Regions from separate parts of the Roseomonas marmotae genome, predicted to be linked through region 1. Evidence: riboswitches for the same ligand, from Rfam matches in the RefSeq annotation. Region 1 holds a riboswitch; the other holds the start of a gene.

Region 1 (5,357 bases):
GCGTGGCAGGCGGGGCGCGCCGGGCGGCCGCGTGAAGGCCTGCAGGCCGAAGCCGATCTCTGGAGAAGTCCGCGCGGCGTCCATGGAAGTCCGTCCCCCAATCCTGCTCCGGTCCACGTTGAGTTGATCGCAGTCTTGAGCACCGCGCAAGAGACTTCCTCGCGGGCTGTGCTTTTGATATGAACCCGTCAGCGCGTGGGACTTCGGAAGGTCAGGAACCGCTTGGCACAGAAGCCTGGACCACGGTCCCGCCCCGCCCGCGCGGCGCCGGTTGCCGTGGGGCTGAGCCGCGAGGCGATCCTGGCCGCGGCCCTCGACGAGATCGACAGCAAGGGCCTGGCCGGCTTCAGCCTCCGTGGCCTGGCGCGGTCGCTCGGCGTCAATGGCAGCGTGATCGTCTGGCATGTCGGCAACCGCGACACCGTAATCGCGGAAGTCGTCAGGCTGGTGCTGCGGGACAGCGTGCCGCCCCGCCTGCCCGGACAATCCTGGCAGGACTGGCTGCGGAGCCTCTTCTCCCGCTTTCGCGACGCGGTGCGGCGCCACCCCAACACGGCGCCGCTGATCGGGGCCGATACCGTCGCCAACCTCCGCCCCGACCTCGCCCTGGTCGAGGCCGTGCTCTCCGTGCTGGTGGAGGCGGGGGTGCCGGATGAGCGCCTCTGCGAGACCTACAACGCGATCCAGGCGGCGCTCGTCGGCTTCGTGACGCAGGAGCTGGCGCGGATGCCGACGGAGGACCTGCCCTCCTGGCAGTCCAGCATCCAGGCCAATCTGGCGACGGTGGACACCGCGCGCTTTCCCCATGTCGCCCGGCTCCTGCCGCGCCTGACGAACCGTGCCTTCGTCCTGCGCTGGCAGAATGGCGCGGCCGCGCCGATGGACAGCAGCTTCGAGACCTTCGTGGACCTCATCCTGGCGGGGCTGGAGGCGTCGCTCCCCCGCGCGGGCAACCGGGGCGCCACGGGGGCGTTGACAAAGTCCTGATTTGGGCATAGTCCAGATGCGGATGAAGGAGGCAGTCATGCCGAGGGCTCTCGATGCCGTGCGCCGGCCCGTCGACCAGGGGCCCGGCCGCCTGGACCGGAGCCGCTTCCTGCCGGAGAACCGGCGGCGCCTGAGCGCGCCGGCGATGCGGACCTTCCTGGCCATCGCCGATCTCTGGGGGCTCGATGAGGCCCATCGCCTCCTGATCCTCGGCTGCCCCGCCCGCTCGACCTTCCATAAATGGGCCAAGACGGCGCGGGAGCATGGCGACCTCACCCTGGATGTGGACACCCTGACCCGCATCTCCGCGATCTTCGGCATCCACCAGGCCCTGGGCGTCCTGCACGGCACGGAGCGGGACGGGATCGCCTGGCTGCGGACCCCCCACCGCGCCACCCTCTTCGGCGGCAGGCCGCCGATCGACCTCGTCACCAGCGGCACGCAGGACGGGCTCATGGCCGTCCGGCGCTTCCTCGACGCCGCGCGGGGCGGCATCTACATGGAGCCGGTGGAGGCCCTGGACCGGAATTTCCGCCCCTACCGGGACGAGGACCTCGTCATCTCTTGAGCGACGTCTTCTCGGCGGCGCCGTCCCCCTCCCACCGGCTGATCCCCTCCCGCTTCCCGCCCATCGGGCTCTTCGACACCGTGGCCACGGCCGCCGATGCCGAGGCGGTCATGGAACTCGCGGGCTGGACCAATGACCGCCTGGTGGAGGAGCGCCTGTGGCGGCTCCCTCAGGAGGAATGGGTCTATGGGCGGGCGAATTCCAGCGTCGTGATGGCGTCCTTCCTGCACGTCCCGCCCGGGGGGGCGCGCTTCAACGGCCCGGATCTCGGCGCCTGGTATGCCGCGGCCGCACTGCCGACGGCGGCCTTCGAGGTCGCCCACCACCTGCGCCGCGAGGCCGTGGCGACCGGCGCCGCCGTGCTGGAGCGCGACTACCGCGCCTATACGGCCGGGCTCGCGGGCTCCTACCTCGATATCCGTGGCCAGCAGGCGGAGCGGGCCGGCGCCTACGACCCCGCCAGCTACGCCGCCTCGCAGGCGCTGGGGGAGGGCATCCGCGCCTCCGGCGGCGCGGGCATCATCTATAACAGTGTGCGGCACGCCGGCGGCGTCAACATCGCCGCCCTCCGGCCGCGCAACATCCTCCGCGTCACCCAGGCCGACCACTGGCGCCTGAGCGTCGAGGCCGCGTCCCCCCGCATCCGGCTCGCGAGGCTGGGCGGGCGGTGAGGCGATGCGGCCGCGTGACGGCTGCCTGAAACCCGCATGCCCCAGGCGCTTGCCACCTCTCCACCGCTCCTCTAGAGGATGGGCGCCGGTTTCCGAGAGGAACTAACAGGGAATCCGCCCGAGGCCCGTGAGGGCCGAGGAAACGGAACTGCCCCCGCAACTGTAGGCGGCGAGCCCGATCCGAACACGCCACTGGGAGCCATCCCGGGAAGGCCGGATGGAGCGTTGACCCGCCAGTCAGGAGACCTGCCGGCTTGTGCAACTGACTGACCGGCGGGGTGTCCGGGGAGGATGTCGATGTTCTGTTCGCACCGCATGTCATGGCGGTCCGCTTTCGCGCGCCAGCGCCGCCGCAGGCCTGCGCCATGGCCTCTCCATCTCCGGCCGTCATCCCTGGCCGGACATGGAAGAATGACCATGATGCTGTCGCGCCTCGCCCTCCTGGTGGCGGGCCTCGGCCTGCCGCTCTCCGCCGCCTGGGCGGAGCCCACGCGCTATCCCCTGACGGTGGAGAATTGCGGCCACACGCTGCGCTTCGAGGCCGCGCCGCACAACGTCGTCACCATCGGCCAGTCCGCGACCGAGATCCTCTATGCCCTGGGCGCGGGCGACCGCATGGCCGGCACGGCGCTGTGGTTCAACGACGTGCTGCCGGAGTTCCGCGCGCAGAACGACAGGGTTCCGCGCCTGGACAACAACGCCCCCAGCTTCGAATCCGTCATCAACAAGCGCCCGGGTCTGGTGGCCACGCAGTTCGAGTGGATGATCGGCCCGCAGGGCGTGGTCGGCACGCGCGAGCAGTTCCATGAGCTCGGCGCGGCCACCTACATCATGCCCGCCGACTGCGAGGGCAAGAACAACCTGGTGGGCGCCGACGGCACCCGCACCGCGCCCTTCAGCACGGAGGCGCTCTACAAGGGCATCGCGCAGCTCGCGGAGATCTTCGACCGGCAGGACCGGGGCGCGGCGCTGGTGGCCGGGCTGCGGAAGCGGGAGGAAGCGGCGGTCGCGCGCGCGAAGTCGCTGAACCTGCCGGATGCCTCGGCGGTCTTCTGGTTCTCCTCCGCCGACCTGGACCTGGACCCCTATATGGCGGGCCAGAAGGGCATCCCGGGCTACATGATGCGCACGCTCGGCCTGCGGAACGTGGTGCAGTCGGATGAGGAATGGCCGACCGTGGGGTGGGAGACCATCGCCCGCGCCAACCCCTCCGTCATCGTCATCGCCCGCATGGACCGCCGCCGCTTCCCGGCCGATGACTTCGAGAAGAAGCTGGCCTTCCTGAAGTCCGACCCGGTGACGCGGGAGATGGAGGCGGTGAGGAACAACCGCATCGTCATCATCGACGCCCATGCCATGCAGGCCACCATCCGCCTGGTGGACGGGCTGGAGGCGCTGACCGAAGCCATGGCCAAGCTGCGCCCGTGACTGCCGGGCTCGCTCGCCTGCTGGGCAGGCTGGCATTGCACGGCGCCTGGATCGCGGCGGTGCTCGCCGCCGCCATCCTCGCCGGCATCTGCATCGGCGAGACGGCGATCCCCCCCGGCGTGGTCTTCCAGGCACTGGCCAACAAGCTGTTCGGCGCCGGCTATCCCCTCGACCGGATCGACGAGGGCATCGTCTGGAACTACCGGCTGACGCGCGCCATCGTCGCGGCCTGCTGCGGCGCGGGGCTGGCGGTCTCGGGCGTCATCCTGCAGGCGCTGCTGCGGAACGCGCTGGCCGATCCCTATCTGCTGGGCATCTCCGCCGGCGCCTCCACCGGCGCGGTGCTGGTGACGGTGGCAGGGCTGGGGGCGGGGGCGGTGTCGCTTTCCCTCGGCGCCTTCGGCGGCTCGCTGGCCGCCTTCCTGCTGGTGGCCCTGCTGGCCCATGCCTCGGGCGGCGGGGTGGGGCTGCGCGGGGCCGGGCAGATCGTGCTGGCGGGCATCGCCGGTTCCCAGCTCTTCAACGCATTGACGGCCTTCATCATCACCCGCTCCGCCAGTGCCGAGCAGGCGCGCGGCATCATGTTCTGGCTGCTCGGCAACCTCAGCGGCGCGCGCTGGGACAATGTGGGCATGGCGGTGCCGGTGGCACTGGCTGTCACGCTCATCTGCCTGTGGCAGGCGCGGGCGCTGGATGCCTTCACCTTCGGCACGGATTCCGCCATCTCCCTCGGCGTGCCGGTGCGGCGGGTACAGGCGCTGCTGATCCTCGCCGCCTCCCTGGCCACGGCGGTGATGGTCAGCATCGTCGGCTCCATCGGCTTCGTCGGGCTGGTGGTGCCGCATGCGGCGCGCTTCATCACGGGCGTGCGGCATGTCCGGCTGGTGCCGGCGGCGGCGCTGATGGGCGCCATCTTCCTGATCGCGGCGGATGTCATCTCGCGCATCGCCGTGAAGGGGCAGGTGCTGCCGATCGGCGTCATCACCGCGCTGGTGGGCGCGCCGGTCTTCGCGCTGATCCTGGTGCGGCGGAGGCCGGCCCGATGAGGCTCCGCGCGGAGAATCTCAGCTCGTCGGCGCGCGGCGTGCCCATCCTGCGCGGGGTCAGCCTGGAGGTGGCGGCGGGAGAGACGCTGGGGCTGATCGGCCCCAACGGCTCCGGCAAGTCCACGCTGATGCGCCTGCTCTCCGGCGTGCTGAAGCCCGATGGCGGCGAGGTGCATCTGGACGCCCAGCCCATGGCGCGGATGACCCGGCGGCGGGTGGCGCAACTGCTGGCCCTGGTGGAGCAGCAGGCGGAGACCGCCGACCGCATCACGGTGCGCGACGCGGTGGAGCTGGGGCGCACGCCCTGGCTGTCCGCGCTGCGGCCCTGGTCGGCCGAGGACGACGCCATCGTGGCGGAGGCCCTGGCGGTGGTGGAGATGTCCGGCTTCGCCGGGCGCGACTGGGCGACGCTCTCGGGCGGGGAACGCCAGCGCGTGCATATCGCCCGCGCGCTGGCGCAGCGCCCGCGCATCCTGCTGCTGGACGAGCCGACCAACCACCTCGACATCCACCACCAGCTCGCCATCCTGCGGCTGGTCGCGGAACTGCCGGTGACCACCGTCATCGCGCTGCACGACCTCAACCAGGCCATGGGCTGCGACCGGCTGGGCGTGCTGCACCGTGGCCGGCTGGTCGCGGCCGGCCTGCCGCGCGAGG
Region 2 (5,357 bases), on a different replicon from region 1:
CGCGTGCAGGTCCCGCAGCAGCGCGGCAAGGCTGGCAAAGGAGTCCAGCCCCACCGCATGTCCGGCCTGCCCCGCGCCCGCTGCGCCGGGATAGTCGGAGAGGATGATGGCCAGCCGCCGGCCCGCCGCGGGTGCGGCGCGGAGCCGGGCCCAGCCCGCCGCGCGGTCCGCCGCCAGGGCGATGCCCTCGGCGCAGGGTTGCAGGCGGGTCGGGCTGAAATCGAGGCCCGGCAGCGGCGCCGCTTCGGCCTTGAAGCCGATGACGGTGGTGGGCAGCCTTCCATCCAGTTCCGGCAGCACCACCTGCATGGCGAGATCGGCCTGCGACAACCCGCGCGAGGAACCCGCCCAGGCCGCGCGCGGCGCGCCGGAGAGCATGAGTTGCAGCACCGGCACCCCGGCGGCATCCAGCGGCGAGGCATCCTGCTGGCGGGCGGAAAAGGCCGTGGCGTTCAGCACCACCGCCGGCGGCCGCCGCCCCAGTTCCGCCGCGATGAAGCGCGCGGCGTCCCCCTCCTTCAGGCTGGCGGCGAAGAAACCGCGCGGGTTCAGCCCGCGTGCCGCCAGGGCTTTTGCCAGTTCGCGCATCGGCGCGATGTCATCGGCCAGCAGGTGGGAGCGGTAGAAGACGATGGCGGCATCCGGCCCTTCCGCCGTCACGCCGAAATCATGCTTGCCGAAGCCGGGCAGCGGCGCGGGGTCGCTCTCCGGCGCTTCGGCCAGCCCGGCGGCACTGGCCGCCAGTTGCAGCGCCGCCGCCCAATGCGCGGCGCCACCATGGCGGCAGCAGGCTTCCAGCCGCGCCAGCAGCGCGGGTTCCATGGTGGAGAGCGCGGCCAGCCGGTCATCCGGCCGGCCCTCCCCCGGCAGCAGCGCCAGGGGAATGCCCTGGGCGCGGCAGAGCGCAGAAACCTCCTCGGCGCCGTAGCGCCAGTAGTCCAGGCCGCCCAGCAGGCGGATGACGATGGCGCGGGCGCCCGCCAGCACCTGCTCGGCATAGAGATCGACCGACATGGGGTGGCGCAGCCTGGCCAGGCTGGCCAGCCGCAGCGTCGGGCGCGGCTCCGGCAGGGTGGACCAGCCCGCCGCCGCCGCCGCGAGGTCGCTGTCGCTGAAGGAGAGCAGCACCAGATCCGCCGGCGCGTGACCGAGGTCCACCGCCTGCTCGGCGGCGTCCAGGCTCAGCGTCTCGCGCGGCAGCAGGTGCATGGCGCTATCCGGCGATGGCGGCGGCGATGGCCGGCTTGTCCAGCCCGGCCTGGCCGATCACCACCAGATGCCCCTCCCGCGCTTCGCCGGGCGCCCAGGGGCGGTCGAAATGATGGCGGAAGCGCGTGCCCACGCCCTGCACCGCCAGCCGCATCGGCTTGCCGGGCAGGCTGACAAAACCCTTCATGCGCAGGATGTCGTGCTCCGCCGCCACCCGCGCCAGCTTTTCCACCAGGGCCTCGGCGCTGGCGACTTCCGGCAGCGGCACGACGAAACTGTCGAAATCGTCGTGCTCGTGGTCATCGGCGCCGTCGTGGTGGGAGGGGCGGGCGGCGAGGTCGTCCTCCGCCGCGGCGCCCAGGCCCAGCAGCACGGCGATGTCCAGCGCGCCTTCCCGCGCCGCCACCACCTTCACCTGCCGGGGCAGATGCGCGGCGATCTCCGCCCGCAGCCTCGCCACGGCATCCTCGTCCAGCAGGTCGGCCTTGTTCAGCACCACGAGGTCGGCGGCGCCGAGCTGGTCCTCGTAGACTTCCGCCAGCGGATTGTCGTGGTCCAGGTTGTCATCCGCCGCGCGCTGGGCCTCCACCGCCACCGGGTCGTCGGCGAAGCGGCCATCGGCCACGGCGGGGCCGTCCACCACCGTCACCACGCCATCCACCGTGACGCGGGAGCGGATGCCCGGCCAGTTGAAGGCCTTGATCAGCGGCTTCGGCAGCGCGAGGCCGGAGGTCTCGATCAGGATGTGCTCCGGCGGCTCCGGCCGGTCCAGCAGCGCGGTCATGGTCGGCAGGAAGTCGTCCGCCACGGTGCAGCAGATGCAGCCATTGGCCAGCTCGACGATATTCTCCTCCTCGCAGCCGGGGATGCCGCAGGATTTCAGCAGGTCGCCATCGATGCCGAGGCTGCCGAACTCATTGACGATGATGGCGATGCGCCGCCCCGCCGCCTGCGCCATGACATGCCGCACCAGCGTGGTCTTCCCGGCGCCGAGGAAGCCGGTGACGATGGTGGCCGGCACCTTTTCGAGTTTGCTCACGACTGGGGCTCCATCAAGGAAGGGATGCGGCCGAGCACGACCGAACGCAGGGAGGCAGGGCGGCGGGAGGGCAGGACCGCCCCGCTGCCGCTGGCGGCATAGGCGGCGCCATAGGCCAGCAGGTCGGCGGCATGGGAGAGGTCGAGCCGCCCCAGCAGATAGCCCCATTTGCCCGGGGCCGTCATGGCGGCGGTGCAGCCATGGTCGCAGGCGGCCAGGCACTTCACGGCGCGCAGCTCGACCGGCGGTGCTTCCAGGCCCTCAAGCTGCGCGGCCACGGCGTCATGCAGATGGCGGCCGGGCGGCACCTCGCCCTCGGCCAGCGGACGGCCGGCGCGGCAGGTGACGCAGATATGCAGCACGGGCCTCGGCGCCCTGTCCTGTTCAGCCTCGTGCAAGGGGCACCTCACTCATGTCCATGAGGTGCCGACCGCCCGGGCGCGCAGGCGCCGGGGTCCACGCCCGGCGGCCCCGCCGCCCGGCGCTTCTGCCATCCGGGGCACCCCGCCCGGCGGCACGATCTCACGGGTGATGGCAGGTCTCCTGGCTCGCGGATCCGGCGCATCCCGCCTGGCCTTCCCGAGGATCGCTCCCCAGTGGCACGGGCGGCGGAATGCTCTCCGCTTACAGTTGCGGGGGCAGCCGCGGTGTCGCACCGCGTTCCCTTTTCACCTTCCTCGCGGAAGGACCATCAATGCCGGCAGGGTTAGGGCGGGGGGGAGGGGCTGTCAAACCTTATGCCGGGGGCCGGAGAGGCTCTGCCCCTCCGGGCCACCCCAGGTCCCGCTTCGGGTTTTGGGTGCGGCCTGAACAGCCATGGCGCGCGAGGCCACGGGGCCGGTTTCACTGAAACGGCCAAGCGGGCCGAACCCGCAGTCGCCGGAGGTCCATGACCTCCGGCGGAACCCCGTGCCACAGGAGCAAAACGGATGGCGGGTTCTGGGGTGGCACTGTCACCCCAGCTCGGGACAAAGGCTTTGCCTTTGCCCGGGGGTTCCAAGGGGGCGGAGCCCCCCTGGCCTCAGGTCGCGTCGCGGAAGTAGGGCTCGACCGTCCCGGTCACCTTCATGGTCAGCGGGCGGCCCTTGCGGTCCAGCGCCTTGCCGACGGCCAGCCGCACCCAGCCTTCGCTGACGCAGTATTCCTCGACATTGTTCTTCTCGACGCCCTTGAAGCGGATGCCGATGCCGCGCTCCAGCAGGGCCTCGTTGTAGTAGGGGCTGCTCGGGTCGTTCGAGAGGCGGTCGGGCGGGGTATCGGACATGGGGGTTGCCTCCTGCGTCGGTTCAGGCCGGGTGATAGCCAGCCCGGCCTGCTTTCGGCTAGTCCTGGCTGCCATGAGCATCACTCTGGTTCTGGGGGGCGCCCGTTCCGGCAAGTCCCGGCATGCGGAGGCGCTGGTGGCCCGCCACCCCGCCCCCTGGGTCTATCTGGCCACCGCCGAGGCCTGGGATGAGGAGATGCGCGCCCGCATCGCCGAGCACCGCGCCCGCCGGGGGCCGGAATGGCAGACGGTGGACGCGCCGCTGGGCCTGCCGGTGGCGCTGGCGGCGGCGGGGGCGCGCCCGGTGCTGGTGGATTGCCTGACGCTCTGGCTGACCAACCTGATGCTGGGCGGGCGGGACGTGGAGGCCGCGACGGCGGCGCTGGAGGCGGTGCTGGCCGCCCGTGCCGCGCCCACGGTGCTGGTGGCCAATGAGGTGGGCCTGGGCATCGTGCCGGAGACGCCGCTGGGCCGGGCCTTCCGGGACAAGGCGGGGGTGCTGAACCAGCGGATCGCCGCGCGGGCGCAGCATGTGCATTTCATCGCGGCCGGCCTGCCGCTGCTGCTGAAGGGAGAATTGCCGTGACCGGGGAGGAGGCTGCGCGGCATCGCGAGAAGATGCAGAAGCGCAAGGCGGTGCAGGATGCCGAGGTCGCCGGCAAGACGATCGAGAAGGGCCTGCTGATGGTCCATACGGGCGCCGGCAAGGGCAAGAGCACGGCGGCATTCGGGCTGGCGCTGCGGATGCTCGGGCGTGGACGCTCGGTGGGGGTGGTGCAGTTCATCAAAGGCGCCTGGAGCACCGGGGAGCGCACGCCGCTGGAGGCCATGCCGGGGCTGGAATGGCACAGCATGGGCGAGGGCTTCACCTGGGAGACCCAGGACCGGGAGCGGGACGTGGCCGCCGCCCGCCGCGCCTGGGGCAAGGCGCTGGAGCTGATGCAGCGGCCGGGCCTGGGGCTGCTGGTGCTGGACGAGCTGTGTATCGCGCTGCGCTACGAATACCTGCCGGTGGAGGAGGTGGTGGCCGCGCTGGTGGCACGCCCGCCCGCCTTGCATGTGGTCGTGACGGGCCGCAACGCACCGCCCGCGCTGACCGAGGCCGCCGACCTCGTGACCGAGATGAAACTGATAAAACATCATTTCGCGGCGGGGGTGAAGGCGCAGGAAGGGATCGAGTTCTGATGGCCCGTGCCTTGATGTTGCAAGGCACAGGCAGCAGCGTCGGCAAATCCCTGCTGGTGGCGGGCCTGGCGCGGGCGCTGACCCGGCGCGGGCTGCGGGTGCGGCCCTTCAAGCCGCAGAACATGTCCAACAACGCCGCCGTGACACCCGATGGCGGCGAGATCGGCCGCGCCCAGGCCTTGCAGGCACGCGCGGCGCGCGCGGCGCCCAGCGTGCACATGAACCCCGTGCTGCTGAAGCCGCAGAGCGAGGTGGGCGCGCAGGTGGTCGTGCAGGGGCGCGTCCATGCCACGGTCCGGGCGCGCGAATACCAGGCGATGAAGCCCTCGCTGCTGCCCTTCGTGCTGCAGAGTTTTGCGCGGTTGCGGGAAGAAGCCGATATCGTGCTGGTGGAGGGCGCGGGCTCGGCCTCCGAGATCAATCTGCGCGCGGGCGACATCGCCAATATGGGTTTTGCCTGTGCGGCGGATGTGCCGGTGGTGCTGGTGGGGGATATCGACCGAGGCGGGGTGATCGCCAGCCTTGTTGGCACGCGGCATGTCGTGGCCGAGGCGGACGCGGCCATGATCCGCGGCTTCATCGTCAACCGGATGCGCGGCGACCTCTCGCTGTTCGCCGAAGGCATGGCGGAGATCGCACGCCGCACCGGCTGGGCGCCGC

The links. Region 1 has a riboswitch for cobalamin ahead of IAI58_RS19020 (ABC transporter substrate-binding protein). Riboswitches for the same ligand answer to the same signal wherever they lie in the genome.
Region 2: linked by a shared signal. The riboswitch ahead of IAI58_RS02685 (DUF1636 family protein) and the one ahead of IAI58_RS19020 (ABC transporter substrate-binding protein) in region 1 are both predicted to bind cobalamin.

Annotation. Positions count from the first base shown of each region.
Region 1 covers NZ_CP061094.1:107,880-113,236, forward strand. Annotated here, with positions in the region: gene IAI58_RS19000 (aminotransferase family protein) at 1-84, opposite strand, end outside; gene IAI58_RS19005 (TetR/AcrR family transcriptional regulator C-terminal domain-containing protein) at 223-987, shown strand; gene IAI58_RS19010 (MbcA/ParS/Xre antitoxin family protein) at 1,025-1,555, shown strand; gene IAI58_RS19015 (RES family NAD+ phosphorylase) at 1,552-2,226, shown strand; cobalamin riboswitch at 2,296-2,494, shown strand; gene IAI58_RS19020 (ABC transporter substrate-binding protein) at 2,644-3,654, shown strand; gene IAI58_RS19025 (FecCD family ABC transporter permease) at 3,672-4,700, shown strand; gene IAI58_RS19030 (ABC transporter ATP-binding protein) at 4,697-5,357, shown strand, end outside.
Region 2 covers NZ_CP061091.1:567,248-572,604, reverse strand. Annotated here, with positions in the region: gene cobN (cobaltochelatase subunit CobN) at 1-1,209, opposite strand, end outside; gene cobW (cobalamin biosynthesis protein CobW) at 1,214-2,248, opposite strand; gene IAI58_RS02685 (DUF1636 family protein) at 2,245-2,646, opposite strand; cobalamin riboswitch at 2,765-2,956, opposite strand; gene IAI58_RS02680 (DUF3297 family protein) at 3,270-3,512, opposite strand; gene cobU (bifunctional adenosylcobinamide kinase/adenosylcobinamide-phosphate guanylyltransferase) at 3,586-4,098, shown strand; gene cobO (cob(I)yrinic acid a,c-diamide adenosyltransferase) at 4,095-4,697, shown strand; gene IAI58_RS02665 (cobyric acid synthase) at 4,697-5,357, shown strand, end outside.